Regions from separate parts of the Paenibacillus sp. FSL L8-0333 genome, predicted to be linked through region 3. Evidence: predicted binding sites of a transcription regulator. Region 3 holds the regulator's gene; each other region holds the start of a gene.
What was found. Region 3 encodes Rex, which represses fermentation and respiration genes when NADH is low (regulators of the CRP and FNR family bind a similar motif). Its sites were predicted from a motif close to TTGTGAAATATTTCACAA; they were not measured.

Region 1: the regulator Rex is predicted to act here: its motif matches at 2,449-2,466, upstream of scfA (six-cysteine ranthipeptide SCIFF).
Region 2: the regulator Rex is predicted to act here: its motif matches at 1,129-1,146, upstream of NYE72_RS19760 (polymer-forming cytoskeletal protein).
Region 4: the regulator Rex is predicted to act here: its motif matches at 1,149-1,166, upstream of nirB (nitrite reductase large subunit NirB).

What each region holds. Positions count from the first base shown of each region.
Region 1 is NZ_CP150186.1:800,525-804,495, reverse strand. Features, by position in the region: gene NYE72_RS03515 (helix-turn-helix transcriptional regulator) at 61-306, shown strand; gene scfB (thioether cross-link-forming SCIFF peptide maturase) at 757-2,151, opposite strand; gene scfA (six-cysteine ranthipeptide SCIFF) at 2,274-2,423, opposite strand; gene NYE72_RS03500 (response regulator) at 3,036-3,818, opposite strand; gene NYE72_RS03495 (histidine kinase) at 3,793-3,971, opposite strand, start outside.
Region 2 is NZ_CP150186.1:4,410,791-4,414,761, reverse strand. Features, by position in the region: gene NYE72_RS19765 (peptide ABC transporter substrate-binding protein) at 1-1,020, shown strand, start outside; gene NYE72_RS19760 (polymer-forming cytoskeletal protein) at 1,205-1,756, shown strand; gene NYE72_RS19755 (hypothetical protein) at 2,453-2,698, shown strand; gene NYE72_RS19750 (histidine phosphatase family protein) at 2,762-3,379, opposite strand; gene NYE72_RS19745 (LysR family transcriptional regulator) at 3,538-3,971, shown strand, end outside.
Region 3 is NZ_CP150186.1:4,609,454-4,613,424, forward strand. Features, by position in the region: gene NYE72_RS20610 (DUF5590 domain-containing protein) at 1-54, opposite strand, end outside; gene NYE72_RS20615 (amidohydrolase) at 227-1,528, opposite strand; gene NYE72_RS20620 (redox-sensing transcriptional repressor Rex) at 1,515-2,168, opposite strand; gene dinG (ATP-dependent DNA helicase DinG) at 2,299-3,971, opposite strand, start outside.
Region 4 is NZ_CP150186.1:4,908,494-4,912,464, reverse strand. Features, by position in the region: gene ric (iron-sulfur cluster repair di-iron protein) at 1-191, shown strand, start outside; gene NYE72_RS22030 (hypothetical protein) at 342-1,052, shown strand; gene nirB (nitrite reductase large subunit NirB) at 1,284-3,707, shown strand; gene nirD (nitrite reductase small subunit NirD) at 3,740-3,971, shown strand, end outside.

The DNA.
Region 1 (3,971 bases), 3.0 Mb from region 3:
CCGCATTAAAACAATACTTACCTCGCATACAATTTGGTTAAATTGTGAGGTGACACCAAAATGAGGCATCGCAAAGAGCCCCCGGGTGACAAAAATATCATTGGAACCCGAGTTGTAGCTATTCGAAAAGCTAAGCGAATGAAGCAAAAGGATTTCCTTGCCAGGTTGCAAACCTTCGGTTTAGACATCAGTCCAACCAGTTTATCGCGATTGGAAGGTCAATATAGACTTGTGCAGGATTATGAGGTGGTTGCCATTGCGAAAGCATTGGAGGTTTCTGTTGGAGAGTTGTTGGGGGAAGGTTAGTGAAGTGATAGTGGGAGATAACTCTCTGTTTTTGGAATAGATCGTTATTTTCATTTAAATAGATACTACATAGATCTGCAAATTTTTTATGCAAAATCCCTGAAGGGATTTATTATTCAGATATAGACACGTACCTACGACGTCCAATAAAATGGAGGCCTGAGGCAATATCTGACCCCCAGATTTTATCCTTCGGTCCGCTTTCAGGTGTCATTCATCGTGCTATGTAGACATCAAATAATACATAGTTAGAACAACGATATACCAACCTATCGCGTGGAATTTATTCCATAGATTCAGATTAAAAGACGATCAGTAATCTGCACTTTGCAGAAACTGATCGTCTCTCTTGTCTTACAGTCCTTCTTCTCCGTACAAAAAAACCGAGAAATAACACTATATTTTGAAGTGTCTTTTTCTCGGTTATAGTATATTCATTCGTTATATTAATTAGTTAGGTTGCTCTTCCATCGCTCTAATGGATTCATCCACCTTCACCATCATGGAACATTCGACTCTTTTGCGGAAGACGTCACAGCTGAAGTCATAGGTACCAATTAGGGAACCCGTCGCGTGCAGCGCATTGGCGGGACAACCGCCGCTACAGTAGAGCTTCGCCCAACAGTCCTTGCATTCCGGCTTCGAGTAGCAGTTGCTCTCTTGGAATTGACATTGCAGCTCAGGTTTTATGATGCCATCCCAGAGGTTCCCCATGCTATACTCTTCATCCCCGACGAACTGGTGGCAAGGAAAAAGCTCTCCCCAGGGAGTAACAGCAAGATATTCCGTTCCTGAACCACAGCCAGTGATTCTCTTCTGGATGCAAGGTCCTTCCGAGAGGTCAAGCATGTAATGATAAAAGGTAAACCCCTTGCCTTGCTCACCGCGCCCGATCATTTCCTTGGCCAGAATTTCGTACTGATTGTATATCTCCGGGAGGTCTTCCTCGGTAAGTGCATAGGGCTCCTTTGGATCACAGATGACCGGTTCCATCGAGATTTTGTCAAAACCAAGGTCTGCGATATGAAATATATCATTGGTGAAATCGACATTATTACGCGTATAGGTTCCTCGTACATAGTACTCTTGGTCTCCGCGCTTACGAACGAATTCCTGAAACTTCGGAAGAATATGATCGTAGCTGCCTTTTCCGTTTACCGTTTGGCGAAGACGGTCATGAACCTCTTTTCTTCCATCCAGGCTTAATACGACATTGTACATTTCCTGATTTAAAAACTCAGTGACCTCATCGTTCAGCAGCATCCCGTTCGTCGTGAAGGTGAAGCGGAACTTCTTTTTGTATTCTTGTTCTTTACTTCTTGCATAAGCTACGATCTGTTTAACCACTTTCCAGGCCAAAAGCGGTTCCCCGCCGAAAAAGTCGATGTCCAGGTTTCGATGATGACCCGAATTTTCAAGCAGGTAATCGATAGCTTTTTGTCCAACCTCATAGCTCATGATCGCTCGATCTCCGTTGTATTTCCCTTGGCTGGCGAAGCAATAGTCGCATGATAGATTACAGGTATGCGCAACATTAAGACAGAGCGCCTTAACATAAGTTTTTCGTTTTTTTAAATCAAGCGAGAGGTTCTCATACTCATCTTTTGTAAAGAGCTGTCCATCATTTATAAGCTCCTCGATATCCACGATGGTTTCTCGAATGTCACTCTCAGAAATGGTGGAATCATGCTTATATTTCTCCAACATCATTGTCACGATTTGGTCGACAGAAGTTTTCTCATAGAGCGCTATAATTTCATATGCTAGGTCATCAACAACATGTACTGAGCCACTGTAAGTGTCGAGCACGATATTGTATCCATTTAGTTTATATTGATGAATCATACTTGCTAATCAAGCTCCTTTTGCACACAAGTAGAAACGGCTTTGCCTTCCTTTAGAGGTAGCATCCATTTCTTAAAAATAGCCGCCCATCAGCAGAGCAATGGGCGGTAAAATTCCGAATCCTATCTGTTCATTGCATTTTCACACTTCTGGTTTGCAACGCCGCAGGAAGTTTTACAAGCGGATTGGCAAGATGTCTGGCATGCGCCGCATCCGCCGTGTTTTGCGGTATCCATCAGTTTGCGGGTGCTTAGTGTTACGATTCTTTTCACGATAAATAACTCCTTCTTTAATTTCTTGTGATCACTTTCACTTAATTTCCATGGAACATCGTAGCAACCTCACGTAAGTACGTCTATGATGCCCGTCACCTAACAGAGTAGAGAGGCATTAAACATATAAACAAAGTAGCATCAATGCTAATTCCCGTTCAGTCTTTCATGCTTGTGATCGTAGGATGCCGTAGCGGGAACCAGAGTCAGAGCAATACTAAAAAAGTGAAACAAAAAAGAGACGGCAATGATGCCATCTCCTTTAACAACATTTTTTCTCATAGTTGTCCGTAAAGTCCAATAAATATAAGGATCTCATAGCACTGTATCCTTCCTTACCAGTAGAGCGACACTCTCCACATGCGTGGGTAGACAGTGTGAACAAACTTATATGAGGAGCCCTAAGACACTTCCGGACATTTTATCTGCTCTTGAATATTCAATGAATTTATTTATTTTTATAATGTACTACGCCTTAGTTCATAAAAATATTGCACAATCGGATGCTTTAACTTCATCTTCTCGCTCATGTTTAAAATCCAACCGTATTGATAGAAAGCAACTCCGAGCATAGCATCTATGACGTGCTGCAGAGGGACGAGAATAGCCCTCCTATCCATAACCGAACGGATGCTTTTTGTACTCTAAGGGGCTTGAACCGACTCTATTTTTGAACACACGACTAAAATAGTACTGGCTCTTATACCCTACCTTCACGGCCAGATCCCCGATTTTGATATTCGGCATTACGTCATCCAGAATCTCCTTCGCCTTCGATATCCGAAGCTCGGTGACATAGTCAAGGAATGAAGCACCGATTTCTTGCTTCATACGCTTGCTAAGATAGGTTTGGTTGATATGAAATAGCGCTGCTACTCGAGTAATAGACAGCTCCGGATCCTGATAATGACTGTCAATATACTCGGTCACTTTTTGGATAAGCACTGTTCCATCCCCTGTATACCCGGGAAGCTCCCGCTCCTTATCCACCCTGCCTTCATGTGAATGCAAAGGATATTTTACCTGAAGATGCTCATCAATCCGATGAAGCAGCTTGTTCAGATCACTCTTCGGCACAGGTTTCAATACATAATCAAATGCTTGCAGTTGCACGGCTTGACGCGCATATTCAAAGTTATCGTACCCGCTGATGATGACAACCAGAACCGACGGGCAGCGTTCGCGCAATATATTCATCAGATCGAGCCCATTCATATTCGGCATGTTGATGTCCACAAGACATACATGTGGTGGGGCTTCCTCCACCATATCCAATGCTTCGTTTGCACTTTTCGCTTCTCCTGCAACCTCAAAAAGATACGGACTCTCCTCAATGTATTGTCGCAAGCCTTTGCGAATGATCGTTTCATCATCGACGATGACAATCTTCCACATCTTCATTCCACTCCCCGTCCAAAGGTATTCGAATGACCATAACGGTAATGCCATCTTCGCTCTTCACTGCAAGGCCATATGGCACCCCGTAAGCTAGTCGAATGCGATGGTTTACACTGTATAGCCCAAAGCCTGTGGCAGAACGATCATATG
Region 2 (3,971 bases), 200 kb from region 3:
GCGAAAGCAGATAAGAATTGGGCGTACAATATTAAAACTATGGTTACTAATGGCCCTTTTAAACTGCAACAGTGGGATGAAAATTCGATTCATCTAATTAAAAATCCAAACTATTATGCGGCGCAAGAAATTCGTTTCTCAGAGGTGCATCTACTTCGGCCTAAAGCTGGAACACCTTCGCCAACTATGGCCTACTTAAACAATGAAGTTGACTGGGTAGGGGCAAAAGATGAGCTGATAGATAAGGCTTCTTTAAATTCTGTATTCCCTCAGGAGTTATATGCATTGCCGTATGCTTCTACATATTATTATCAGTTCAATCTAAGCAAAGCACCTTTCAAAAATCTGAAGATACGTAAAGCATTAGCCATGGCAGCTAACCGAGAATCTATCGGCTATGGTACACCTGCTTACGGTTTTATTCCTCGGAGTATTCGTGGTTCCAAGTTGAATTTTAGATCAGAGATTATTGATACACGGTATTTCAAAGAGGATGTAATACAGGCTAAGAAATTACTTCAGGAAGGTTTGAAGGAAGAGGGCTTAACTCAGCTTCCTAGTTTTTCGATTATTATAAATGAAGGTCATGAAGAAATTGCAGAAGCCGTTATTAACAGCTGGAACAAAAATCTGGGCATTACAGTAGGCTTTGAGGTTCAACCCTGGGAAGATCTGCTTGATAATCGTCTTAAGCTGAATTATACAATGGCAAAAGCGGCTTGGGCAGCCGACTATAACGATCCATCGACTTTTTTAGATTATTTCACATCTTGGAGCAGCGATAATGATTCGGGCTGGAGCAGTGCACTTTATGATAGTTATATTAAACAAGCTAGGCTTACATTAGACACTAGCGAACGAAACAAGCTTTATGCAAAAGCTGAAAAAATGCTCATTGACCAAATGGTCATCCTTCCGCTGTATTATTTTTATGCTGATGTTTTGCATAAACCTAACATTAAAAAAGTAAGTGTAGAGTATGATGGTTCCATATCTTTTTCAAGAGGGTATTTAATCTAAAAAATTATAGTAATAAAGACTATGAGGATACTTCCGCAGTTATTGGGAGTGTCCTTTTTGTATGGAATTAATCACCTTTGTGAAACCGCTTCAGATAACGACACAATATTGTGAAAATTTTCACCTGTTTATTAAAAATTTTAATATATAATTAATTTATAATCAAAAACAAGGGGGATTTAAAATGAAGTTATTTAAAATGATGTTAGTAGCAGGCGTCTCGGTTGCAGTCTTGTCTGGTTGTGGTGCGAATAATAATAATGCAACTAATTCAGCGGCTACTACGGCTCCAGCTACAGAGCAAACGGATGCAGTTACTACAGCTTCAATCGTAAATCAAGCAGATGCGTTTACCAAGGCTGTAAGTAAAGATGGAAACTGGATTATTGCCATTCTAAATGATGTGACCATTGCCCAAGATGTTGTTGTTGAAGGCGAATTCCATGATAAAGGGGCCGCAGACGGCGACATCTACCGTAAGATTGCTCTTTATGCCCAAGACGCTGATCACAAAGTTACTGCCAATTACACACTCACTGTACCTAAGTTAACTGTACAAAGTGAAAATTTACGAGTTCAAGGCGGAACCATTAAAGGTGATGTTTATGTAGAAGCGAACGGATTTAATCTGCATGAAACTTCGACTATTGATGGAAATCTTTACTTCGCAAACGAAGATGTGAAAGCAACTGCAGGGATTGAAGGTAAAGTGACTGGGGCAACTGAAGTTAAATAAGTTAGTGATGATTTCGATTAGGTAGAAGTAGAAGGACTAACTATATAGATAGAATTATCCGGATAGGATAGGCAAAAGGAATCAGTAATGAATGGGCTGACTCATAATGGACTACACCCCATCTAGTTACCATATGAGAGCCAACGGCTTCGAAGTAACAAGTAATGGAGTATTGAAGCAGTGAATTATTGGAGTATGAAGTAATGGAGTATGAAGTAATGGAGTATGAAGTAATGGAGTATGAAACATTGAAGTGTACAGTAGATGGTTTTAACTGTATTTTGTACAACTAAAATGCTCAAAACGCCCGGCCAATGAAAATAGCTGTATTTTGTACATCTATTTTCCTGATTTAATACTCTATAGGCTATTTCTCTAGTTTTTAATTGTATAGAATACACTTAAAGTTAGAATTAGCCCTTGTGGATATCGAATAAGTGTATAGAATGCAGTTATCTTACAGATATATCAAGATAGTGCGCTACAACGGAGTGGTTATCCGAAAGCTACGAATGATTAAGCTTAGCTCATAACCTATCAAGCAAATCACAACAGACCCAAAACACCAGTCAGCGAACCTCCAATAACGGAGAATTGCTGCCTGGTTGTTTTTTTGTGGATGATGAATATATGAACTATTGTTGATTTTCTTCCTATTGACTTATAATATTACTACCACTACTAGGAGGAACACATATGTCTAAGGAGTATTCGCGCACATATATTGAGAGCGTAAAGCTTGAAATGTTAAATAGGTTGGGATTAAAGCAGGTGTTCTTCAAGGAGCAAATAGGGGACAGCCTAATTTTTGAAGCTGTGGGCTTTGATAAAGGGGCAAAACACCGTTTTTGCGTTAGACCAAAGACGAAAACGATTGATGAATTCATTTCAGGCAAATGGATGAAGGTACGCAGTTTTATAATCAAAAGTGTGGATATTTAATGTTGAACGCTAAAAAGGTAGCCCCGTTAATCGGAGTTACCTTTTTATTTTTTTAATACATAGTCATTGATAATGTGAAGTATCTCCATACAGATCGATGGTTGTATTGTTATCAGTTAGGGTTACTTTACATAATGCAGTAGAGAGAATATCCGGTAACTCCCCTATTTCCTGCAATGATTTATTAAGAAAATAAGCCATAATGACCTTTAAAGTCATCCGATGGGTGACGATGAGCACCTCTAGCCCTACGTTATCGTTTATGATGCGCTCCATTGTCGGCACTACTCTTTCTTCAAGCTGCTTATAAGTCTCACCTGAGGTTAGAGGAATATATAGATCGGGTCTGGTGAAAAAATGGGAATATTGTAAAGGGGATTCTAGTTGTATCTGATCCGTATTCATTCCTTCCCAGCTCCCCATGTTTATTTCCATTAAAGAAACTTGCTGTTGAATAGGTAAACTCCGCTTTCCCCGTAAAATCTGCGCAGTATGCAATGCTCTTGGACTAGTACTAGAATAAATTGCGCCTAAGTTTTCTACTTGCAAACGATCCCTTAACCATTCGGCCTGCTGTTCGCCCAAGGCTGTAAGCGCAGAATTTTGATGCCCTTGCATTCGTTTTTGTAAATTCCATTCTGTTTGCCCGTGGCGGGTTAAGTATAATACTGTCTTTGTCATTAACAAAACCTCCCTTATGAATAGTTGTAAGTATAAAAGAAATAAATATAAATAAACAATATATAATAGTTAACATCCATAATGTATAGTTATAGTAAAATGACTGAGGATAAGCGGCGAATACAGATATTATTTTATGAAGTGAGGAAGAGATCACGATGAACTATCATGTATTAAAATTGTTTTATTACGTTGCGATCACAGGTAGTGTGACCAAAGCCTCTGAACGTTTGCATATCAGTCAACCCGCTATATCAGCGCAAATCCGTAAGTTTGAACGGGAGAATCATATTTTGTTATTTGAAATTAAAGGAAAGAGGATGGTGCTCACCCCTTTAGGAAAAAGGTTAATCGAACCTCTTGAGAAGTTTTTTGCCATGGGTGATCAAGTCCAGCAAATCATTGAAGACTATCACAAATTTCCTGAGGGGAATCTGCGGATTGCAGGTAATTATTTGGCAACAAGCATCCTCATTCCCCGGTGGGCGTCATTATTCAAACAATCTTTTCCGGAAGTTAACATTCAGATCACTACTACTAATTCTCATGGAGTCATGGAAAAATTGAATAATTTTGAAGCAGACGTAGCGAT
Region 3 (3,971 bases):
CAGGAGCAGAATCAGAACTGACCCCAGGAGGATCCATTTTTTCCTTTTCTTCAAGGTACAGCTCCCTTTCTAGTAATATATCTTTTTTGATTATATAACACACCCGCGTGTTTATCCAAAATTTCATAATTTTCTAGCTTTCCCAGCCTTTAAAATGTACAAAAGGCCGCAACTTTTGCTAAAAGCAAAAAGTCGCAGCCTATTATTTATTCGTTATTATCCAGACTTAACGCTTCAATAAACCTTCGAAGGCTTCTTGCGCTTTACGCCGGATAGCTTCCTCATCCAGGGTTAAGCATTGCCCATGCTTGATGACCTGTTTACCATTCACCCACACATGCTCAACATCCTTAGCGCTAGCAGAGTAAACTGCATGAGACAACAGATCTGTGTGTGGCAGCAAATGCGGCTGATCTATATCAATTGCAATGAAATCAGCTTTCATCCCAACAGCAAGTCTGCCTACATTATTTAAAAAGATGGACTGGGCGCCATATTCTGTAGCCATACGTAGAGCTTCTGGAGCTGGAACAGCCGTTGGATCACCGCTGACACCCTTATGAATGAGAGCTGCAAGCCGCATCTCTTCAAACATATCCAAGTTATTGTTGCTTGCCGCGCCATCCGTGCCAAGAGACACCTTCACACCAGCTTTTAGAAGATCAGTAACCCGAGCCACTCCGCTAGCCAGCTTCAAATTACTGCCCGGATTATGAGAGACACCCACATTATGGCGAGCCAAGATCTCAATCTCTTCATCATTTAAATGAACACCATGTGCAACTATCGAGGGACGTGTGAACATTCCAAGCTTCTCTAAGTGAGCTACAGGACGAAACCCGTAATCCGCCACATTTTGTTCCACTTCACGTTTCGTTTCGGACATATGCGTATGCATCGGTAAATCCAGATCATGCGCTGCCTGCACGAACTTAACCAGGAAGTCCGGAGGGCAAGTATAAGGGGCGTGCGGTGAGATCATAGTAGTAATTCTACCGTCAGCCTTTCCATGCCAGTTACGGGCAAAAGAAATCGCTTCCGCAAGCTTGTGATTCTGTACATCCTCTGGACATAACCCGATCACACCACGCATCAATACGGAACGGATACCTGATAACTCAGCTACCTCAGCTACTCGGTCCATGTGATCATACATATCGAGGAAGGTCGTAGTTCCACCCTTCAGCATTTCCAATACAGATAAGGAGGTTCCCCAATATACATCATCACCGGTGAACTTTTCCTCCATCGGCCACATTTTCTCCTGAAGCCACACTTGTAGCGCTAAATCATCTCCATATCCACGCAGCAAAGACATCGCCGCATGACCATGTGTGTTTACAAGTCCAGGCATGAACAGCAGACGACTGCCATCAACCACTTGCACTCCAGCTTCCATCTGAGGCTCTTCTTTTCCTATGTAAGTGATTAAATCATCTTCAATAGTCATATATCCACTCAGAACCGGCTCATCCGTTCCCGGAGTCAGAAAATACCCGTCCTTAATTATCGTTTTATTGCTGTTCATGTTCGCTTTCTTCCTTTCCATCCCGCAAGTAATAAGCAAGACTTTGCAGATCAGTTGTAAAATCAGCTGCATGCACCCGGATATTCGGTGGTGTCTTCAGAATCACAGGGGCAAAGTTCAAAATCGCTTCAATCCCAGAAGAAATGAGAATATCTGCTACATTTTGAGCTTCTGAATCAGGTACGGTAATAATGGCAATGCGAATACCTTGCTCACGAATCGTGCTGCCTAGTTCATCCATTGGTTGCACAGTAAGGGAGTTGATCTTACGTCCAACCTTAGGAGCGTACGAATCAAATATAGCGGTGATTTTCATTGTATCTTTAAGATATGCATTGTAATTAGACAAGGCATGTCCGAGATTACCTGCCCCTACTAAAGCTACATTAAGCTGTTGATCCAGCTTCAGAATATGACGGATTTTCTCAATAAGATACGTTACATCATAGCCGATACCTTTTCTGCCGAAGTCACCAAAATACGCTAAATCCTTACGAATCTGTGCGGGATTAAGATCAAGCTTTTGTCCAAGTTCCTGAGAGGAAACTGTTAATATTTCGCGATTCTGGAGATCATTCAAAAAACGCAAATACACAGGTAGTCTGCGAACAACGGCTTCTGATATTTTATCCGATTTCATATTTTTCCTCCTAAAAATAGTAATGTTCTTGTGAAAATCCATATTCAAACGTATACCTCTCCTTATTAAGGGCGGTACTGTAACTTACCGCCCTTAAGGATAAGGAGGAGCTAAACTGAAGACGAGCATTTTAAGAAGCGCCGCCATCCTCTAGCCATTCCGCTATGCGGGGGACCATTTGATCAGTCAGCATATGCTCCATTTTGGGACCAGGCAATGAATAAAGGAAATACTTCCCGTAATGAGATTCAATAACCCTTGTATCATAAACAATAACTATTCCGCGATCCTGCGCCGTGCGAACCAGTCTTCCGAATCCCTGCTTAAAACGAATAACCGCTTGAGGAACAGATAATTTCATGAACGGATTCTTCTTCTGGGCCTGCAATAACTCCGACTTCGCTTCCGCCAACGGGTGATTCGGCGGTTGAAACGGAAGTCTCACGATGGCCAGGCAAGTCAGTGCTTCACCTGGAATATCTACACCTTCCCAGAAGCTGCTCGTCCCCAGCAGAACGGATGCTGCACTGTCCTGAAAGCGGCGGATCAGCTTGCTCCGGCTGCCACCTTCCACGCCTTGACCAAGCACCGTAATCTCTTGTGAGGCCAAAGCCTCTTTAAGCGGATCATATACCTGACGCAGCATTTTATAAGAAGTAAACAGAACCAGCATCCGCCCACGTGTTGTTTTGGCAGCTTCTGCTAACGACTGTACGAGTGTATCGACAAATCGAGCATCGCCCACACTGCCCTTCACACTAGGAAAATCACGCGGTATAACTAGCAGCGCCTGCTCGCGATACTTAAAGGGAGATGGAAGGAGTGAGGTCATTAGACGTCCCTCTTCCGCAGCTTCGTTAAGTCCGAGATTATCAATCATAAACTGAAAAGATTTATCTACAGACAGCGTCGCCGAGGTAAGCACGATGCTCTTTTTCTTATCGAAGAACAACTCTTTAAGCTGGCTGCTAACATCCACAGGGACGGCATACATCTGCAGTGATTTGCTGCGGTAATTTCCATTTGCCTCCAGCCAATATACTACATTATCGTCATTCAGCCCCATAAAGAATCTTACTTGCTCACGTATGGAAGCCAAATCCTTAAATAAACCGCTAATATCAGTAACAAGACTGTCTGCTGAGGATTGGCTTTCCTGGTCACGCATCTCATTAAGCATTTTATCACCCTTACGGATGATGTCGCTTAACGTCAGATTCATAGTGTTCTCAAGCGCAACTAATTCATCCCAATCCTTCGGCTTACGGGCGGGAAGCAAACGCATAACCAGTTGTCCCGCTTCCCCTGCTGCTGCATCACTGCGTTCCGGCAAAAGGCTGAACAGCTTGTCGCTGAGTGCATCCCAGGTTTCTTTGACAGTAAGCAGATCCGGGTAGATCCGATCGATGACTCCGCTCCATTCTGAAGCCTCTTCACTGCCTGACGACTGTAAGATCTGGCGCAGAGCAGGAAGCTGTCCGTTTCGGCTATCTTTATACAGTCGCGATAACGTGTGTGCCACAGTGAAATGCTTCATATGCATGCCAAGATGTTTACCAGCCACATCTTCTAAATGATGTGCTTCATCAATTACAAGATGCTCGTAAGCCGGAAGCAGCTGGTGCCCAGCTTTAACATCTGCGAATAGCTTGGAATGGTTCGTAATAACCACGTCAGCAATCCCAGCTTCATGCTTGGCCCTATGATAATAGCATTTGCGGAACCACGGGCAGGAACGGCCCAGACAGGAATCGGTATCGCTTGCCACCGTCTCCCAGAAATCACCGCCCCGGCCGCTTAAAT
Region 4 (3,971 bases), 300 kb from region 3:
AACTTGAGAGTGAACATGACACAGCAGGCGATATATTGAGACAAATACGCAAAATAACAGATGATTTCACCCCACCGGCTCATGCTTGTACAACCTATCGTTTGACTTATGCCCGGCTAGAGGAGCTGGAGAGCATGACTTTTGAACATGTTCATCTGGAGAATAATATATTGTTCCCTAGATTCCAGTAGAAAAAATGAGTTTTCAAAGAGTCCCTTAGGGGACTTTTTTTATATTTGAGAACAAAGCTTATTTACGTTATTCTTAAATAGACAGTATGCATAACTTACTACAAGCCTGAGACGCTGTGTGGTCATTAGGCGGGACAAGGCGGTGTCACTATGCCCACGAAATATATGTGGAGGTTGTTACTAGGATTAGTCATCGTATTCATAATAGGTGGATGTTCGACTCTTGCTGACGTTAATAATGAAGGGAATAATGGCTTAGCAGGATCAGACGGGCCTACGCTTTCGCTTATCGTTGCGGGAAATGACTTGCTGACCAACCCTTTGGACAAGCAGCTTAGCGAGAGCTACAGAAAAGGGATAACGATCTTTGACCTACTGAAAGGTAGTGGGAAGGCCACCTTTTCTGAGGATAACACAAGCATTCTAACGGTAAATAATATTTCACTCAGTCCAGGAATGAATTGGGAGCTGCAAATGGATGGGGAGACCATTGGATCTGAGGATTGGGGTCGAACCGTCGGGCATGAATCAAAATTAGTAATTACGGCGATGTCTAAGGAACAAGAGGAACCCCTTCAAATTGTGTTGTTGACCGTGAATGGCGGAAGTGAGCAAGTGAATTTGAATCATTCATATGTTATGGGATTTACTGAAGATTTAACAGTGAGAGGTTTGTTGAAGAACAGCAGTGTGGTGCAGTTGACCGAAGACAACAAAAAGGTGTTATCCATTGGTGATTATACTCCTCTTAGCAATGAAGTTTGGAAGATGAAGGTGAATGGGAAGCAGCTGCTTGAGAATGGAATGGACATGAAGCTTAGAGTGCAGGATGAATTGGAGATTTTATTGGCTATACGTTAAAAAAAGTACATAAATGCCAGATCTACGGTTATTCAGAACCTGTGATCTGGCTTTTTTTATTAGAATTTAGAACCTAACAAAATTGTCTTATTTTTTATGTGAAAACATTCACATTTAATGTGACTGTAATCACAATCTCTCTTAAATTTTGAAATGTATAATTTCATTATGTAGAAGATAAGTTGAAGCAAAGTTCAACAAGAACGGATAAGACTGAGGAGGCACCTAACTATGGCAGCGAAGAGAGAAAAATTAGTATTAGTCGGCAACGGTATGGCAGGCATAGGTACGCTAGAGCAAATATTGAAGCTAGGTGGAGCTTATGACATTACGGTCTTTGGAAGCGAACCTCACCCCAATTATAATCGGATCATGTTGTCCTATGTTCTCGAAGGCAGCAAAACCATCAACGATATCATCCTAAACGACTGGAACTGGTATGAAGATAACAACATTACCTTGCATACAGGAACAACAGTTACGCGAATTGACGAGCATTCCAAGCAAGTAATTGCGGATAACGGTATGGCTGTTTCTTACGATAAAGTGATTATTGCAACGGGTTCGAATTCATTTATTTTACCTGTACCTGGTTGTGATAAGGAAGGCGTAGTGGGTTTCCGGGATATTGCAGATTGTGATGCGATGCTAGCTGCGGCTAAACAATACAACAAAGCGGCGGTAATCGGCGGGGGCTTACTTGGATTGGAAGCGGCAAAGGGTCTTGTGAACCTTGGCATGGACGTTACTGTAGTGCATCTGATGGAAGATCTAATGGAGCGCCAGCTTGATCGTAATGCCTCCTCTATGTTGCAAGCTGAGCTAGAGCGTCAAGGCGTGAAATTTGCCATGGGCAAACAAACAGTAGAATTGACAGGGGAACAGAGAGTAAGTGGTTTACAATTTAGTGATGGCACTACACTTGCAGCTGATTTTGTAGTTATGGCTGTAGGCATCAAACCGAATATAACTGTGGCAAAAGAAAGCGGAATTGCTGTTAATCGTGGAATTGTAGTGGACGATTATTTGCAGACCTCTATGCAGAATGTATATTCCATTGGCGAATGTGCCGAACATCGCGGAGTTTGTTACGGATTAGTAGCGCCGCTCTTCGAGCAGGGTATGGTTCTAGCTAAACATCTCTGCGGAAGCGATACAAATCCATATGAAGGTTCTGTTGTCTCCACCAAATTAAAAATTTCCGGTGTGGATGTATTTTCTGCAGGTGAGTTTATGGATTCCCCTGAGCACACTGTAATCTCAAGCAAAGATGAATGGAAGCGAACCTATAAGAAAATTCTGCTCAAAGACAATGTCATTGTTGGTGCAGTCCTGTTCGGGGATGTGACGGAATCGGCTAACCTGCAAAAGTTAGTAAAACAAGGTGCTGTAATGACTGATGAGATTTATACAGAGGTCATGGGTACGGGCTGCTGCGGAAGCGGAGCCAAAAAGAGCACATCTGTAGAAGCTATGGCGGACGAAGAAATCGTTTGTGGCTGTAATGGGGTTACGAAAAAAGCGATTGTGGATGCGGTCATAGAAAATGGTTTTACTACTGTGGACGAGATCAAAGCATGTACAGGAGCGACGCGTTCTTGCGGAGGTTGTAAACCGGTTGTAGAACAAATTTTACAATTTGTCCTGGGTGATAGTTTTGAGCAGTCTGCCAAGCAAGGTATCTGTAGCTGTACAACGCTTAGCCGGGATGAGATTGTTGCTGAGATTACAGCTAAAGGTCTTAGTACTACTAAAGAGGTTATGCATGTACTGGGTTGGAAACAAGAGGAAGGCTGCTCTAAATGCCGTCCGGCGATTAACTATTATCTGGGGATGCTAAATCCGGATACACATCAAGATGAGAAGGAATCACGTTTTGTTAATGAACGTATGGGAGCCAATATTCAGAAAGACGGAACCTATACCGTTATTCCACGCATGTACGGCGGGGTAACGACACCAGAGGATTTGAAGAAAATCGCTGATGTCTCCCTTAAATATGATGTAAAAGTTGTGAAGGTGACTGGTGGGCAACGCCTGGATCTAATCGGGGTGAAAAAAGAGGATCTGCCGAAGGTATGGGAAGAGCTCGATATGCCATCAGGTTATGGTTATGCCAAATCGCTACGTACGGTTAAGACTTGTGTGGGTTCACAGTTCTGCCGTTTCGGTACACAGGATTCGCTGGGAATGGGCGCGCTCATAGAACGTAAGTATGAACGTCTTGATTTTCCTGCCAAGTTTAAAATAGCTGTCAACGGCTGCCCACGTAACTGTGCGGAATCCTGCACGAAGGATATTGGCATCGTCGGTAATGACGGCGGTTGGGAAGTATTTATCGGTGGTAACGGTGGGATCAAACCACGGATTGCTGATTCCTTCTGCAAAATTAAGACCGATGAAGAGTTGATCGAAGTGTGCTCCGCTGTGATGCAATATTATCGTGAGACCGGTAATTATTTGGAGAGAACCTCCGAGTGGGTTGAGCGTATGGGACTTGAGCAGATTCAAATGGTCATTTTGAATAATGAAGATAACCGCAAAGAGCTGGCCGCACGGATTGACTTTGCTCTGACTCAGGTGACGGATCCTTGGAAAAAAATGCTTAATGACAGTAGCACTCGTACTGCGCTTTTTGAAGAAACAAGAGTCTAGCGGATATAACGCACACAGAAGGGGAGAGACCAATGAATAAGACCACACAAACGTATGCAATAGGCTCAGTACAGGATTTCCTGCTGCAGATTGGCCGTGTAGTGATTGCTGGAGCTGTTGAACTGGCTGTATTTCGTGCCTCTGACGGAGCCATCTATGCAGTAGAGAATCGTAGTCCTCATCCTAAGGGTGGCCCGCTTGCGGAAGGGATCGTGTCAGGTCACTATCTGTACGATCCGCTGTACGATTGGAAAATCGATCTGC